2 linked regions of the Caldalkalibacillus thermarum genome follow. The protein of the gene in region 1 interacts with the protein of each later gene in a pairwise test. Links are inferred from orthologs where the notes say so. Each region holds a gene or a part of one and is shown in the gene's direction. Other genes may lie near its edges.

Region 1 (8,591 bases):
CACCATGATTTTATTCCGCAGTAGCTCAGTGGTAGAGCAACCGGCTGTTAACCGGTTGGTCGTAGGTTCGAATCCTACCTGCGGAGCCATGCGCGGAGAAATACCCAAGTTGGCTGAAGGGGCTCCCCTGCTAAGGGAGTAGGCGGCTAATAGCCGCGCGAGGGTTCGAATCCCTCTTTCTCCGCCATTCTTCATGAATGATGAACGCTCGTGGCCCGTTGGTGAAGTGGCTTAACACACCGGCCTTTCACGCCGGCATTCAGGGGTTCGAATCCCCTACGGGTCACCATTTAAAGGTGGAGCTGTGGTGTAGAGGCCTAACATGCCTGCCTGTCACGCAGGAGATCGCGGGTTCGAATCCCGTCAGCTCCGCCATGATTATTGGGCCGTAGCCAAGCGGTAAGGCAACGGGTTTTGGCCCCGTGATGCGCTGGTTCGAATCCAGCCGGCCCAGCCACCTTTATATTATGCATACTTGTCAATTGCGGTCGTGGTGGAACTGGCAGACACGCTGTCTTGAGGGGGCAGTGCCCTTTGGGCGTGTGGGTTCAAATCCCACCGACCGCACCATACATAATCACGTCCTGAATCCCTTGGTAGACAAGGGATTTTATTTATGCCTTTAATAAGAACAAATGTTCTGTATGAACTAAACCAAAACATTTCACCTTGCAAACATCCTAGCGGCGATGAAGGGAGAGCTGCCACGTGTTGTCTGACATTGAACGCAAAATTCTGCGCATCATTGAAAACCATATTATTTCCAAAGGTGTTCCACCCGGTTATCGGCAATTGGCCCGGTTCACTGGCCGGAGTGAGTCAGAAGTCAGACGCATTGTGTTGAAGTTGAAACAGGAGGGTAAGCTCCAGTTAGGAGAACGGAAGGCGACTGGACGATGGAATGTGAAAACAGACAAGTGGACGATGGAGGATAGCCAGAACTTTATATGGTATGAGTTGCATTAGTGCCAGCTATTAGATCGCCGTTGTTGATTTAAAAAACTTGGGGGACTCCAAAAGGTCCCCCATTTTTATAGCATGCATTCAATTTTTCTTGAAATGGCTCTTTTTCTTTTGCTGCAGATTGGCTAATTTGGCCTTGATCCTTTCTTCAACTTTTTCCGTCTCAGTTTCGTCAATTTCTAAATATGTGATGTTTCCGTCATGAAATGTCACCTTGAACCAAGTTCCTTTCTTTGCGCCTGGAGGGAGCTGATGACAGGGAATCATCACTTCCCGCTCATCATCCCCTACCAGCAGCACGGCATGTTTTCCGTCGACTACTCGATCAAGGACTGCCTTTTCCATTACATCACCTCAGTCTTTCTTGCCAATCAATAGGTTGGGCATTCGTTTTAGATGGAATAAGTTTTCCCTTTTGATAAAAAATAAGCTAAAAAGGGATGGAAAGCAATCATGGAACTTGCTGTGCATCATTAGCGGAAGTCCATATCAAGCACAAAAAGATCCACTTCTTTGTGCTGTCCCTGTTCCCAATGTAAAAGGGGAAAGGGGATGGCGGAACAAAGAAGTGGAGTATTCAGTCATTACAACTTAAAGTCTATTATTTCTGGTACATGAAACTATTTGGCAAAAACATGGTTGCCTATTACTTTGACCGTCTCACGTGAAAAAACCCACGAATTGGTAGCTGTCCGGGGATTGTAGAAATATAGGGACCCCTGACTGCTGCTGCGGGTTTTTAGTGCTTCCTCAACAGCCCTGATGGCTTCTTCGTCTGGCTTTTGGTTAATAGCCCCATTAGAGACTGGCTGGAACTGTCTGGGCTGAAAAATGACTTCGGTGATGGTGTCCGGAAAAGCCTCGTGCTCCACCCGGTTCAGAACCACGTGGGCCACGGCAACCTTACCGGCGAAAGGTTCACCTTTTGCTTCGGCGTGAACGATTCTGGCCAGCAAATCCTTTTCTTTGGCAGACATCTTGTACACTTTGTTGCCACTTTTCCTGCTCTGTTTCGCTTCAGACTCACGGCCCGGTAGATTCAGAGAGTCACCGGCATAAATGAGATCGGGATCCTTAATGTTAGGATTAAGTTTAAGGATATCATCCACACTTAAGCCAAACCTTTGAGCCAGTTCACTCAATGTATCACCAGGCTGTATCATGTAGGCGCTGGTTATCCCAGGTACGACCAGGATCACCGCCAGGGCTGTGAGGCTTAGTAACATCCTTCGCACACTATCCCTCCTCTCGAAGATGGCTAGATTATCATCTAGCTGCCAGGGCCAAAAGGCCAGGCTATTAGCATCATTGACACATTTCTGGCAAAATATACTTCGAGAGGTTCAGTTCAATAGATTTGACTTTCAAATCAACCTGTGCTATAGTTAATTCTGCAATGTGATAGATCCGGTTAGCGAGCGGGTGTAGTTCAGTGGTAGAACTCCAGCTTCCCAAGCTGGCAGCGGGGGTTCGATTCCCCTCACCCGCTCCATTTTTTTTATTTGCAAGATACAGCGGATTGGCATGCAAAAAGGGCTGTCTCAAAGTGTTTGAGGCAGCCCTTTTAAGCGCGGTGCAATGTCTTAAATGTGCTAATAAATCGTAATTCCTTGGCACAAGATTTCATTGGGGTTGGATAACCGGAAGCCCTGTGCCGGATCAAAATCAAGGGTGAGTTTTTCGCCAATGTAACGCTGGGTAAACCGGTCAATAAAAAAGGTGAGATGTGCAACGTTGATGATTTTATCATTGGGTCTGGGCTCATCCAGAGCCAGCTGTATATCCACTGTGGAGCTTCATCCACCGGTTATTTCGGCATCAATACGCAACCCTTTCCCTTCAGGAATGGTATAATCTTGCAACTCAGCCAAGGCTGCTTCAGTCACATGGAGCTCCATATTGCCACCTCCTTATGTCCCGTCACTTTTATTGTACCGGTTAAATGGGATATAATCAAAGAGTAAGCATGTTTTCAAAAGTTGGGGGAATGGTCGTGGCGGGTCACAGAAAGCTGGATCATGAATTTGCCTTCATTAAAGAGGTTTCCTCCTATTTCAAGCCTTATCGGGCCAAACAGACGCTTGTCCCTATCGGGGATGATGCAGCTGTCTACCGCCCAGCTGAAGGAATGGGACAAGTGGTGACGGCTGACACTATGGTGGAAGGCATTCATTTTAAACGGGAAACGATGTCTTGCTGGCAGATTGGTTATAAAGCTTTGGCCGTCAATTTGAGCGACATTGCCGCTATGGGGGGGAGACCCACCTATTTTATTATATCTTTGGCCATTCCCGATGATTGGACGCTTGATGAGCTGCTGGAGATTTATAAAGGGATGAAACACCTGGCCGACCAGTTTGAAGTCGACTTGCTTGGCGGGGATACCGTTTCTATTCCTGACCATTTGGTGATCAGTGTGACGGCAATCGGTGAGGTGGAAGAAGATGTCCAGTTGCTCCGTTCCCAGGCCAAACCGGGACAGATTCTGTTTGTCACCGGGCAGCTGGGGAATGCTGCAGCGGGTTTAGATCTTCTACTTCACGGGCGTCCAGCTGATGGTTACCCACTCCCAGAAGCACTGCAACTGCTCCTTGATGCCCATCAGCAGCCGCAGCCCCATGTGGCTCAAGGGCGTCTGCTGGCCCAATTTGCCCGGGAATACGCGATTTCCCTCAACGATGTAAGCGACGGGCTGTCCAGTGAAGCCAATGAGATTGCCGCAGCCAGCGGAGTCGATGTGGTCATTCGCAAGGAGCAGCTCCCAGTCAGCCGTATACTCTTGAACTATGCTCACAAACGCGGCATAGATCCTTATACTTGGGTGCTTGGTGGAGGAGAGGATTTTGTCTTGGTAGGCACGGCACCCGTTGAGGCAGTTGAGCGCATGAAACAAGCGTTTGCGGCCCAAAATTTCCCTTTTTACCCGATTGGTTACACAACTGAAGGCACAGGCTGTGTGTGGTTGGAAGGAAAACAGGGCAAGGTTCGTCTGGATCCCATGGGGTATAATCATTTCAGGCAAAAGAGGGATTAAGTGATGCAAACATCTGAATATGTGTTTTATAGTGGTTCCGTTGAACAGACTCAGGCCTTGGCCGAGGCTTTGGCTCACAAGCTCACTGGGGGAGCCGTGATTACCTTAAGCGGAGATTTAGGGGCGGGTAAAACCAGTTTTGTTCAAGGGCTGGCCCGTGGCTTGGGAGTGAAACGGAATGTAAACAGTCCCACTTTTACCATTATAAAAGAATATCAAGGGACCCAATTCCCCCTTTATCATATAGATGCCTATCGCTTGGAAGATGAAACGGAAGATTTTGGTCTAGAGGAGTATGTTTACGGAGACGGTGTGACGGTGATCGAATGGCCAGAACAGATTACGTCCCATCTGCCTGAGGAGCGTTTACACATCCGTATCGAAAAGCGCGGGGAAACGGAGCGGAACATTTATTTGATTCCGCACGGAGAACGTTTTGTCAAGCTGGTTAAAGAGGTGTTGGCATGAAGATATTAGCCATGGATACATCAACCTGGGCCTTGGCTGTTGGTGTGACGGACAATGGACGCCTCCTGGGAGAGTTTAACACCTATGTGCAAAAAAATCATTCTTTGCGCCTGATGCCGGCCATTGAACAGCTGCTGGCTGGACTGGACTTAAAACCTTCCGACCTGGATCTTGTAGCTGTCGCCCATGGCCCGGGTTCGTACACGGGTGTGCGCATCGGCGTCACCACAGCCAAAACCCTGGCCTGGAGCCTGCAGCGGCCCATACTCGGTTTATCCAGCTTGCAGACCATAGCCCAAAACAGGACAGATTTTAAAGGTTTCATCGTTCCCATATTTGACGCCAGGCGGGAACATGTCTACGGGGGGATCTATAAGCCTGAAGACCATCTGGCCAAACCGGTGGCGAAAGACCGCATTCAGCCCCTGCAGCAGTTCTTGGAGGAAGTTCAGCAGGCGGGAGAAGGTCCCTTTTTATTTATAGGAGAAGGTGTGCCGGTTCATCGTCATGCGATTGCCAAAGTGTTGGGAGACCGGGCACACTATGCCCCGGAGAGTGACAGCTATTCCCGGGGACGTTCACTGGCTGAACTGGCTTGGCATTACAGAGCAGAAGCACAACGAAATATCCATGCTTTTGCTCCCCAATATCTGCAATTGGCGGAAGCGGAGAAGAAGTGGCTGGAAAAACAGAATTTGTGATCATCCCTTATTGTTGGTCTTGTCCATATGGGTCCTAAGACCGGTGCAGGATAAGAGGATGTGGGAAGGGTGTCAAGTGATGGCCGATACCATCCAAATACGTCTGATGGACTTGGCGGATATTAAGCAAGTGTTGGAAGTGGAACAGGTCTCGTTTAGAACCCCGTGGACAGAAGAGGCCTTTTACAACGAACTGACGAACAACCGGTTTGCTTACTATATGGTGGCGGAAACTGAGAACAGAGTCATTGGTTACTGCGGGGTATGGGTGATCGTGGATGAAGCCCACATCACCAATATTGCTGTTCATCCTGATTTTCGCGGCCGCAAAGTGGGAGAACGCCTGTTGCGCAGTATGATGCTGTTGGCTCGTTTAAAAGGGGCTTTAAAAATAACACTGGAAGTGAGAGTTTCCAATCATGTCGCTCAAAATTTGTACCGCAAACTGGGCTTTAAGATCACTGGCCAGCGCAAAGGATATTATACAGATAACCAGGAAGATGCGCTGATTATGTGGGCCGATCTGGAGCCCTGCCTGGCAGATGACTGGTTAGAAAACAGTTTAGAAAAAGGTGAAAGCAATGGACTACAACAAAAGCAGTGAAACAAGCCAGCATGCCCATGCTGAACAGGAACCAGTGATCATTTTAGGAGTTGAGACCAGCTGTGATGAAACCGCTGCTAGTGTGGTTCGTGACGGGCGTGAGATTTTATCTAACGAAGTGGCTTCCCAAATGGAGATTCATAAGCGGTTTGGCGGTGTGGTGCCGGAAGTGGCTTCGCGCAGGCATGTGGAGCACATTACCATCGTGATCGAGGAAGCTCTGAAAAAAGCCAATGTCTCCCCTGACCAGCTGTCTGCCATTGCGGTTACGAAAGGGCCCGGACTGGTAGGCGCCCTCTTGGTCGGGGTATCTGCAGCCAAAGCGATGGCCTATGCCCATCAGATTCCTTTGGTCGGTGTTCACCACATAGCGGGTCACATCTATGCTAACCGTTTAATAACGGAGTTTCAATTTCCCAATGTAACCCTTGTTGTGTCAGGGGGACATACGGAACTGATCTTGATGAAAGAACACGGAGAGTATCATATTTTGGGCGAAACAAGGGATGATGCAGCAGGTGAAGCATATGACAAAGTGGCCCGGGCACTTGGGCTTCCGTATCCAGGGGGGCCCCAAATTGACCGTCTGGCCAAAGAAGGGGAAGCGACCATCGACTTTCCGCGGGCCTGGCTGGAGGCGGGTTCATATGACTTTAGCTTCAGTGGTTTAAAATCAGCTGTGCTTAACTATTTGAATCAAGCCAGCCGGAGAGGAGAAGTTATTCCTAAACCAGACGTGGCCGCCAGCTTTCAGGAAAGCGTGGTGGAGGTGCTTGTGACCAAAACGGTCCATGCAGCCCAAGCCTATGGGGCCAAGCAAGTGTTACTGGCGGGAGGCGTAGCCTGCAACAGCCGTTTGCGGGAAGAGATGAAGCAAGCTTGTGCTGAGCAGGGGCTGCCACTGGTGATTCCGCCTGCCTATTTATGTACGGATAATGCGGCGATGATTGCCGCGGCAGGTTACATTGAGTATCTCAAAGGGAACCGTGAACAAATGGATCTTAACGCCCATCCCGGTTTGATGCTTGGTGGCACATAAGGCCGGCTGAAGACGCCATTAGATTCGCGTACAACTTTATGAACAAAGAAGGTACGACGCCTGGCTCAGCGCTAGGCGTTTTGTTGTGCTCGGCGGCTGCGGGGAAGTTGACCACCGAGTAATCTGTCAATCACATGGGCCACCCCATGCTGGTCATTGGTCAGTGTGATAAAATCGCATATTTGTTTGACCTCTTCTGCGGCATTGCCCATGGCGACGCTAAATCCCGCGATTTGCAGCATAGAGACATCGTTGAGATTATCTCCGATCGCCACCACCTCACTGAGCGGAATGCGCAAGAGATGGGCTGCCTTTTTTAAGGCTTTCCCTTTAGTTGCCTCAAGGCTGGTCAGTTCTAAGTTGTAACGATCTGATGAGGTGATGTTAAGCCCCTCGATTTCAATAAGCTCCTGTCTCAGTTCTTTTAATTGTTGCTGATCAAAGGAAAACAGCAACAGTTTATAAACTTCCAGCTCTTTAGAGGTGAACATCTCCTGTAATTCCCGGTCTTTGACCTGTGTGGTCTGGGCCAGATGGTGATCAAGCATGGTGTAAAACTGATCAGCCGTAAGAGAGGGGAGTGCAGAGCGGAAGTTTTTCCACTGTGACTCCAGCACAGTCCTGCTCTTGGTTTTGGTTACGATCCCTCTGTTTGTATAAACTTCGAGATAGATATCCTGTGCGGCCAGCTTAGCCCACACAGGTTTTAGCACAGAACCAGGGAGCGGTTGGCAAGCCATGAGTTTGCCTGCCTCCGAGTGCAAGAGCGCCCCATTGACACTAATGATCGGCGGATGTAAACCGGCTGCGGCCAACAGTTCTTTGGCATTGGGGTAGGACCGCCCGGTGGCGATGATCACTTGCAAACCTTCCTGTTCTGCCCTGCGCAGCGCGCATGCATTTTCTTCACTTATTTGTCCTTTAGGGTTTAACAATGTCCCGTCCAAATCAATAGCCACTAATTTCATTGTCGCTCTCCTCGCTCACTTTTCTCTTCCCTATTATAAACGAAAATGGTAACAATCGTAACTGGAAGGCTGACAGTCGTGCCTTTTCTGTTAGCATTTGAGGTTGTGAAACATATGGCTGTGTATTTAGCTGTTTATCCACAGATGTGGTTAAAGTTATCCACATGTTGTGGATATATTGTTGTTTTTGTTGGCACTTGGGCTCGATGAGGTATGATTTCTCCGGGGGGTGAAAAGATAACAGTAGGTCCATTGGTTGTGGAAAAACGTGTGGAAAAAAGGAGCTGTGGCCTTGGAGAGGAATGGATTAGCAGGAAGAGTTATACTGATGCTGTTATCCTTATGTTTTTGGACAGGCTGGGTTGGGGGCTCTGTAAGTTATGCCCAACCGACAGAGGGTGGCACGGACGGGCGGACTGCCCAACATTTAGTGGTGCTGATGGTACCTGCTCTTGGTTTTGAAGAAGTGGAAAAGTGGATGGAGGGGTTGCCAGAGGAGATTCAATCCCATATTCAGCTAGCCGGTATGACCATGCGTACTGCCGGACGCATGGATTGGGTCAATAACTTGTTTACCATCTCCACAGGCCAATTTGCAGAAGGCCCCCCTCTTTGGAATGGTTACCAGTTGAGGGGCGGAACGATTATTCACCCGGTACAAAAGTTAAGACAGCAACAAGAGCAGCGTTCTGGTTTTTTATTATCCGCTGAGTCCCTTCCTTGGGATTACTTCTTGGGGGAAACGCTAAAAAAGAACCAGGTGTATACGGTTGCCTTTGGTAACAGTGATACCCGCCAGATCATGAGGCGGATG
Region 2 (8,597 bases), on another replicon or contig:
CATTGTCATCCCCGGGTTTGTCTTGGAGGAATTGCAGCATATAGCTGATTCTTCTGATGACTTGAAGCGGAACAGAGGGCGCAGAGGATTGGATGTGTTGAATCGCATCCAAAAGGAAAAGACGGTCAAAGTTCACATTTATGAAGGCGACTTTGAGGATATACATGAAGTGGACAGCAAATTGATCCGCCTGGCCAAAGTGTTGAATGGCAAAGTGGTGACCAATGATTTTAACTTGAACAAGGTGTGTGAATTGCAAGGCGTTCCGGTGCTGAACATTAACGATTTGGCCAATGCCGTCAAGCCGGTTGTGCTTCCCGGTGAAGAACTGACGGTACAGGTGATCAAAGACGGAAAAGAGCAGGGGCAGGGCGTGGCTTATCTGGACGACGGCACAATGATCGTGGTGGAAGGTGGCCGTGAACATATCGGCAGCAAGATTGACGTGATGGTCACCAGTGTGCTGCAAACATCAGCAGGGCGGATGATCTTTGCCAAGCCAAAATTATATGAAAAGGCCTTATAACATGGTGGAAATGATGGCTGTTGCCCGGGCAACAGCCATTTTTCGCTGTTGGTTGGGAATCTCTTTTGCTACAATATAGTCATAAACATGGTGAAGCCTAGGAAGGAGCAAGGGATGAAGGTCAGTGCTGTCATTGTGGCTGCCGGAAAGGGAAAACGCATGGGTCTGGGCAAAAACAAAGCTTTTTTGGACCTGGAAGGGAAGCCCTTATTGGTACATACATTAAGCAGATGGCAACGCTTTAGTTGCGTCACAGACATCACGGTTGTTGCCGGTGAAGAAGAGTTGGGTTTGGTCAAGGAACTGATCAAACAGCACCGCTTGAGCAAAGTGAGGCACGTTGTTGCCGGCGGCAGGGAACGGCAGGAAAGCGTGTTTTATGGCCTCAAAGCCCTGGGCCAAGAACCACCGGATGTAGTCTTGATTCATGACGGGGCCCGTCCGTTTCTGGCCGAAGGCTATGTTCAACAGGTTGTAGATGCGGTCCAGCGTTACGGGGCAGCCATTTTGGCCGTGCCCGTTAAAGATACAATCAAGGTGGTTGACAATGGCCACATTGCCTCAACCCTGGACCGTTCCAAGCTGTGGGCGGCCCAAACACCGCAAGGGTTTAAGTATGCTCTGATTGTCAAAGCCCATGAAGAGGCCAGACGCCAACAGCGGGAGGCCACAGATGATGCGGCCTTGGTGGAGGCCATGGGCCATGCTGTCTATATTGTGCCGGGAAGCGAGTATAATATAAAATTAACAACGCCTGAAGATATTGATCTGGCCCGATCCATACTAAAGAGGAGTGAAGAAGCATGAGGATCCGCATTGGGCAGGGCTTTGACGTGCACCAGCTGGTTGAGGGGCGCCCGCTCATCATTGGTGGCGTCCACATCCCCTATGACAAGGGCCTCAAGGGCCACTCGGATGCCGATGTTTTATTGCACGCCATTAGTGACGCCATATTGGGGGCCATCGGGGAAGGGGATATCGGCCGTCATTTTCCGGATACTGATCCCGCTTATGAGAACGCTGACTCTTATGAGCTGCTTGTGAAGGTATGGCAGCTGGCCCGCGAGAAAGGCTATGTTCTGGGCAATGTGGATGCCACGATCATCGCCCAAAAGCCGAAGCTGGCGCCCTATATTCACCAGATGATCAAGCGGGTGGCTAGCGCTTGTCAGGGTGAAGAGTCTCAGGTTAATATTAAAGCAACAACCACCGAAAAATTAGGTTTTTGCGGACGGGAAGAAGGCATTGCTGCCCAGGCCGTGGTGCTTCTGATCCAGGCACCTTGACTTTGTTCCTGATGGAAATGCTATGATTATATGTTGGAAGGTGAAGATAATGACGAAACAGGTCAGAGTGCGTTATGCGCCCAGCCCCACGGGGCATTTACATATAGGAAATGCCAGAACAGCGTTATTCAACTACTTGTTCGCCCGCCATTACAAGGGTCAATTTGTGATCCGCATTGAAGATACCGACCGGAAGCGCAACGTGGAAGGCGGGGACATCAACCAGCTGAAGTACTTAAAATGGCTGGGAATCGATTGGGATGAAAGTATTGACAAACCCGGCCCCTATGGTCCCTATCGGCAAAGCGAGCGCCTGGAGATCTATCAAAAATATGCCCAAATCCTGATGGAAAAAGGATTGGCGTATAAGTGTTATTGTACCGAAGAAGAATTGGAAGCCGAACGGGAAAAACAACGGGCCCAAGGGGTGATGCCCCGCTATTCCGGTAAGTGCCGGGATCTTTCCCCGGCAGAACAAGAAGACCTTGAAGCGAAAGGGCGCAAGCCCAGCATCCGCTTCCGGGTGCCGGAAAACAAGTCTTACACCTTTGATGATATGGTCAAGGGCCCCATAACGTTTGAATCCAATGATATTGGAGACTTTGTCATTGTCAAAAAAGACGGTTGGCCAACGTATAACTTTGCGGTTGTGATTGACGACCATCTGATGGACATCACCCATGTGCTGCGCGGAGAAGACCATATTTCCAACACCCCGCGGCAGATGATGATTTATGAGGCCTTAGGCTGGGAACCTCCCGTCTTCGGCCATATGACACTGATTGTGAATGAAAACCGCAAGAAATTAAGCAAGCGGGACGAAACGATTATCCAGTTTATTGAGCAATATCACGAACTGGGTTACTTGCCGGAAGCGCTCTTCAATTTTATCACCCTTTTAGGCTGGTCGCCGGAAGGGGAACGGGAAATTTTTTCCCGTGAAGAATTTATCCGCATTTTTGATGAAAAACGTCTGTCCAAAAGTCCGGCGGTGTTTGACGCCAATAAATTGACCTGGATGAACAACCATTATATTAAACAACTTTCGCCCGATGAAGTGGTTAAGCTGGCCTTGCCTTATTTGCAAAAGGAAGGTTATTTGCCCCGCGATTTAACGCCAGAACAACAAGAGTGGGCAACCAAGTTGATTCTTTTATACCAGGAGCAGCTGCGTTACGGGGCTGAAATTACCAAGCTCGCCTCCCTCTTCTTCAAAGAAGAGATTGAGCATGATGATGAGGCGATGGCCATACTGGGTGAGGAGCAGGTTCCAGCGGTGCTGCAAGCGTTTTTAGAGCAGTTGGATCAAGCAGATCCCTTTGAGCCAGAGCAGATCAAGCACGCCCTTAAGAGCGTGCAAAAAATGACGGGGGCCAAGGGCAAGAAACTGTTTATGCCAATTCGGGTGGCCTGCACAGGACAGTCCCATGGCCCGGATTTAACACAATCACTGGCCTTGTTGGGGCGTGATAAAGTGCGGTCCCGCTTGCAAGAAGCCTTAAAAAAGCTGCAAACCGTTTAAAGCGCTGCGCCAAGATGTGCTGGATCCTGGCAGGATTCCTACCTTGTTGTTCATGCATATACTAAGCATATGTTAAACAGGCAAGCGTGTGGGGAAAAGAGCATATAGCCAATACGATGAGAAGGACGAGTACCATAAAGGACGGTTGTCCCAGAGAGAGCTACCCATGACGGGTTGACGTCATGCGGCTGGAAGTAGCTTACACCGCTTTATGGGAATGCCCCTTCGAGTGCAAAGTTGAACGGGTCAAGTAGACTTTGCCGGGAGAGCCCCGTTATCAATGGAGAGGGAAGCATTCCCATGCCCGTCATCCGTTTGTGTTGTCCAAGGGGCAAAGGGCAGGTGAATGTTTAAGCAGAGTGGAACCGCGGGTCAAACCGTCTCTGTCAGTCAGAGGCGGTTTTTTGCTTGATATCCCTGAAAATGAAAGGAATGGTAAAGGAGGGGTACCGATGTCTGTTTGGAAAACGCTCAAAGAAGATATTCAGGCCGTCTTTGACCGTGACCCGGCGGCCAGGAGCACCCTTGAGGTGGTGTTTACTTATTCCGGTTTGCATGCCATTTGGTTGCACCGGCTGGCACATGCCCTTTATAAACGCAAATTCTACTTCTTGGCCAGATTCATCTCCCAATTCAACCGTTTTCTAACCGGTATTGAAATTCATCCTGGAGCTAAAATTGGCAAAGGCTTGTTTATTGACCATGGCATGGGGGTTGTCATTGGCGAAACTTGTGAAATAGGAGACTACGTCACCATTTACCAAGGTGTGACACTGGGGGGAACCGGAAAAGAAAAGGGGAAGCGCCATCCCACAATTGAAGACCATGTGTTGATCTCTTCCGGGGCCAAAGTGCTGGGGGCCATTACCATTGGTCATCATTCCAAAGTGGGGGCTGGTTCTGTGGTGCTGAAAGATGTTCCGCCCAACTCAACGGTGGTCGGCATACCCGGGCGCGTCGTGGTTCAGGATGGTGAACGGGTTCCCCATGATCTGGATCATGTCAACCTGCCTGACCCAGTAGCGGATATGTTGCGCCGTATGGAGCAAGAAATTAATAAATTGAAAAAAGAAGTGGAAGAATTAAAGAAAGGAAAGGATGCCCATGTCCATTAAGATTTATAATACGCTGAAGCGTGCCAAGGAGCCGTTTGTGCCTGTTGAAAAGGGTAAAGTAAAGATGTACGTGTGTGGTCCGACGGTGTACAGCCACATTCATATTGGCAATGCCCGCCCGGCCATCTTCTTTGATACGGTGCGCCGCTATTTTGAATACAAGGGATATGAGGTCACTTATATACAAAACTTTACCGATGTGGATGATAAAATCATCAAAGCAGCCCAACAAGAGGGCAAGTCAGCCAAAGAGGTGGCTGAAACGTATATTAAGGCGTACTTGGACGTCGCTCAGCAATTAAACATTAAGCCAGCCACCGCCCATCCCAAGGTTACGGAAAATATGAAGGAGATCATTGCCTTTATCGAGGATTTGATCAAGGCAGGCCTGGCTTATGAAGCTGATGGGGATGTTTATTACCGTACACATAAGTTTAAGGAGTACGGCAAGCTGTCTCAGCAAAATACGGAGGAGCTCTTGGCCGGGGCGCGTATTGAGGTGAATGAAAATAAAGAGTCTCCCCTCGACTTTGCTTTATGGAAAAAGGCCAAACCGGGTGAAGTGTTCTGGGAAAGCCCCTGGGGAAAAGGCAGGCCTGGATGGCACATTGAATGCTCGGCCATGATTAAAAAATACTTGGGAGAGACCATCGACATCCACGGTGGTGGTTTAGACTTGACCTTTCCCCATCATGAAAATGAGATTGCCCAGACGGAAGGCTTAACCCACAAGCCACTCGCCCGGTACTGGATGCATAATGCCATGGTGACGATCAATCAGGAAAAAATGTCCAAATCATTGGGCAATGTGGTTCGGGTTAACGACCTTTTAAGCCGGCATGATCCGCAAGTGTTACGCTTCTTTATGCTTACCGGCCATTACCGCAGCCCGATCAACTACAGTGAGGAACTGTTGAACCAGGCTAAAAACGGTCTTGAACGCCTGAAGACGGCAGTGGCCAACCTGGAACATGCCCTCAAAAGCTCTGCCGCTGGCGCGCCAGATGAAGAGCACCCAGCCGTGGCAACAGGCAAAAGGAAGTTTGAAGAGGCGATGGATGATGATTTTAATACGGCCAATGCGATCAGTGTCCTGTTTGAGCTGGCCAGAGAAGCCAACACTTATTTAAACCAAGGGGAAGGCCATCCCGCCGTGTTGAAGTCATTCCGGGATACTCTGGTTGGACTGGCAGGCGTCCTGGGCTTGAAGCTGGAGGAAGAACAAGCGTTGTTGGACGAGGAAATAGAGCGTTTGATTGAAGAACGGAATAAAGCGCGCAAGGCCAGAGATTTTGCCACAGCGGATCGCATCCGGGACCAATTAGCTGCCCGGGGCATCATTTTGGAAGATACCCCCCAAGGTGTCCGTTGGCGCAGAAGGTGATGGATGAAAGATGAGACCCTTTATGCCCAAACTCCCCCACTCCCCCCATTTGTATAATGGTTTAACCTTGGCCTATGTGGGGGATGCCGTGTATGAGGTGTACGTCCGTGTACACCTGTTAGAACTGGGGAAAACACAAACCTACCGCCTGCATCAGGCGGCGACCCGTTATGTATCGGCCAAAGCACAGGCCAAAGTGTTAAGCTGCTGGCTGGAGGAGAACGTGCTGACGGAGGAAGAACTAGACATTGTCAGGAGGGGACGAAATGCCAAGGTGCGCACGGTCCCCAAGCATACTGATCTGGCCACCTATCGTTTGGGAACCGCCTTTGAAAGCTTGATTGGTTATTTATATTTAAAGCAGCGCATACAGCGGCTGGAGACCTTGATTCAACAGGCTTATGCCATTATAGAAGGGAATGAAAATGCATTGTGAAGCAGGAATGGATCGCAGGAAAAAATCCGGTGTTAGAAGCTTTGCGGGCCCGGCATCCCCTGAACAAGCTATGGATAGCCAAGGAAAGTAAGGGGGCCGGGCTGACAGAGTTGATTCGTCAGGCCAAGGAACAGGGTGTTGTGGTTCAGCAAGTGCCCCGGAAGAAAATCGACCAAGTGACGGGAGAAATGGCGCACCAAGGTGTTCTTGCCTTTGTGGCGGCTTATACATACGCAGAGCTAGACACCTTGTTCAAGCGGGCAGCGGAGCGGAATGAACCGCCCTTTTTCCTCATTTTGGATGGCATCGAAGACCCCCATAACCTGGGTTCCATCTTGCGGACGGCGGATGCCACCGGCGCCCACGGCGTGATTATCCCTAAGCGGCGGTCGGCCGGTTTGACGGCCACTGTGGCCAAAACTTCAGCTGGAGCTATTCACTATGTACCGGTCACCAGGGTGACCAATTTGGCTCAGACGATTGAAGAATTAAAAACCAGGCATATTTGGGTGTGTGGCACAGCAACGGATGCCCAACAGGACTTCCGCCAGGCTGACTTTACCGTGCCGGTGGCTGTGGTGATTGGTAATGAAGGCAAAGGCATCAGCCGCCTGGTCCGTGAAAAATGTGACTATCATGTTAAGATTCCGCTGGCTGGCCGGGTAAGCTCGCTAAATGCCTCTGTGGCCGCCTCTGTCTTAATGTTTGAAGTTTACCGTCAGCGCCATCCAGTCTCGTAGGAGGGATGGCGTGTGGAGGAAATCTTGATTGTGGATGGATATAACGTGATTGGCGCTGCGAAAGACATGCTCCCCTTTGACCGGAATCGTTTGGAAGATGCCCGCGATTGGCTGCTGGATAAACTGGCTGATTATCAGGGTTATACAGGAACAAAAGTCTATGTCGTTTTTGATGCCCATCTGGTTCCTGGAATTGGCAAGGTGTACAGGGAACGTAACATTGAGGTGATTTTCACCAAGGAAAAAGAAACGGCCGATGAATGTATTGAAAAATTGGTGCGGCGCTTAAGGCGTGTTCAACGCCAAATTTATGTGGCCACCTCTGATTACACGGAGCAGCGCATTGTCTTTGGTGAAGGAGCTCTGCGCAAATCGGCCCGGGAGCTGTTAACCGAGCTGAATCATGTGGAGGCCAGGATCCGCCAAGACGTCCAAGACAAATATCAGCATAAGCCCAAATCAAAATTTCCGCTTACAAAGGAGATGGCAGAAATTTTTGAAAAGTGGAGAAGAGAAGGCTAGCCTTGTGTTGACGCGGTTTACGGGCTTCGGTATAATAGTCATACACACACAAGGGCTCGGAGGGATCGCGTTGCGCGCACAGTGCCAGGAAAAGGAAAACAAAGCACCTGACTACGAACAACTACCTGACGAAGAAGTGGTGGAACTGGTTAAGCAAGGGGACCTTAGGGCGCTTGAATACCTGATCAATAAATATAAAAGCTTTGTTCGGGCCAAAGCCCGCTCCTACTTTTTGATCGGTGCTGACCGGGAAGACATCTTTCAAGAAGGTATGATCGGCCTGTACAAGTCCATCCGTGATTATAAAGAGGACAAGCTGACCTCATTTAAAGCCTTTGCTGAATTGTGCATCACCCGGCAGATCATTACAGCCATTAAAACCGCTACCCGCCAAAAACATATTCCCCTCAACTCCTATGTTTCACTGGACAAGCCTATTTATGACGATGAGTCAGACCGGACGCTAATGGATGTTTTGTCTGGCACAAGGGTATCGGATCCGGAAGAGTTAATCATCAATCAGGAAGAATTTGATGATATTGAAGTCAAGATGAGTGAGATTTTAAGCGATTTGGAACGCCGGGTGCTCATGCTCTATTTAGATGGCCGGTCGTATCAGGAAATCGCTGTAGACCTGAACCGTCACGTTAAATCGATTGATAATGCATTACAACGGGTGAAGCGCAAGCTTGAACGATACCTTCAGGTCCGGGAAGAAAATGCGTAATCCCTCAACACCAGGCAGGAGTTCCTGTGTTTGGTGTTTTTTTATTGTTTCACATTGACCTTGTCTGGAACCACATTTAGTGTTATACGCAACTTAAAAATGTTCAGGGCTTAAATTGACATGTGAGGCTAAGCTGTGATAAAGTATGTTGGTAGGCATGTCTTTGCATGCATTTTTTGTTTGTCTAGAAACCTAGGCTGTTCTCTATAAAATAGATTGTGACGTTGTTATGAGAGGAGGCAGTGCCTGATGCGTGTCACGGTGACTTTGGCATGTACCCAGTGTCAACAACGGAACTACACAACCGAAAAAAATAAGCGGACGAACACAGAGCGTATC

What was found.
Region 2: the proteins of tsaE (region 1) and rlmB interact in binary tests that used the Escherichia coli proteins (3 or more experiments, as listed by UniProt). The link is inferred for Caldalkalibacillus thermarum from one-to-one orthologs.

Annotation. Positions count from the first base shown.
Region 1 is NZ_BMKZ01000021.1:34,805-43,395, reverse strand. What follows is about bases 2,825-5,732. They hold tsaE (tRNA (adenosine(37)-N6)-threonylcarbamoyltransferase complex ATPase subunit type 1 TsaE), read left to right. Parts: upstream 2,825-4,000; coding sequence 4,001-4,465; downstream 4,466-5,732. Other genes in these bases: rimI (ribosomal protein S18-alanine N-acetyltransferase), read left to right, coding at 5,246-5,732; tsaB (tRNA (adenosine(37)-N6)-threonylcarbamoyltransferase complex dimerization subunit type 1 TsaB), read left to right, coding at 4,462-5,166; thiL (thiamine-phosphate kinase), read left to right, coding at 2,957-3,997. In the rest of the region: IEW48_RS09735 (Lrp/AsnC family transcriptional regulator), read left to right, coding at 709-966; IEW48_RS09730 (DUF3006 domain-containing protein), read right to left, coding at 1,045-1,308; IEW48_RS09725 (cell wall hydrolase), read right to left, coding at 1,584-2,189; IEW48_RS09715 (iron-sulfur cluster biosynthesis family protein), read right to left, coding at 2,556-2,750; more of rimI, read left to right, coding at 5,733-5,770; tRNA (adenosine(37)-N6)-threonylcarbamoyltransferase complex transferase subunit TsaD, read left to right, coding at 5,748-6,809; IEW48_RS09685 (Cof-type HAD-IIB family hydrolase), read right to left, coding at 6,881-7,777; IEW48_RS09680 (hypothetical protein), read left to right, coding at 8,106-8,591. UniProt on the Escherichia coli protein: Required for the formation of a threonylcarbamoyl group on adenosine at position 37 (t(6)A37) in tRNAs that read codons beginning with adenine.
Region 2 is NZ_BMKZ01000012.1:49,221-57,817, reverse strand. The notes cover bases 5,224-8,137. They hold rlmB (23S rRNA (guanosine(2251)-2'-O)-methyltransferase RlmB), read left to right. Parts: upstream 5,224-6,265; coding sequence 6,266-7,009; downstream 7,010-8,137. Other genes in these bases: sigH (RNA polymerase sporulation sigma factor SigH), read left to right, coding at 7,602-8,137; IEW48_RS06660 (NYN domain-containing protein), read left to right, coding at 7,022-7,531; IEW48_RS06670 (Mini-ribonuclease 3), read left to right, coding at 5,844-6,269; cysS (cysteine--tRNA ligase), read left to right, coding at 5,224-5,833. Also shown: IEW48_RS06700 (PIN/TRAM domain-containing protein), read left to right, coding at 1-526; ispD (2-C-methyl-D-erythritol 4-phosphate cytidylyltransferase), read left to right, coding at 641-1,333; ispF (2-C-methyl-D-erythritol 2,4-cyclodiphosphate synthase), read left to right, coding at 1,330-1,812; gltX (glutamate--tRNA ligase), read left to right, coding at 1,862-3,334; serine O-acetyltransferase EpsC, read left to right, coding at 3,787-4,449; more of cysS, read left to right, coding at 4,439-5,223; more of sigH, read left to right, coding at 8,138-8,258; rpmG (50S ribosomal protein L33), read left to right, coding at 8,508-8,597. UniProt on the Escherichia coli protein: Specifically methylates the ribose of guanosine 2251 in 23S rRNA.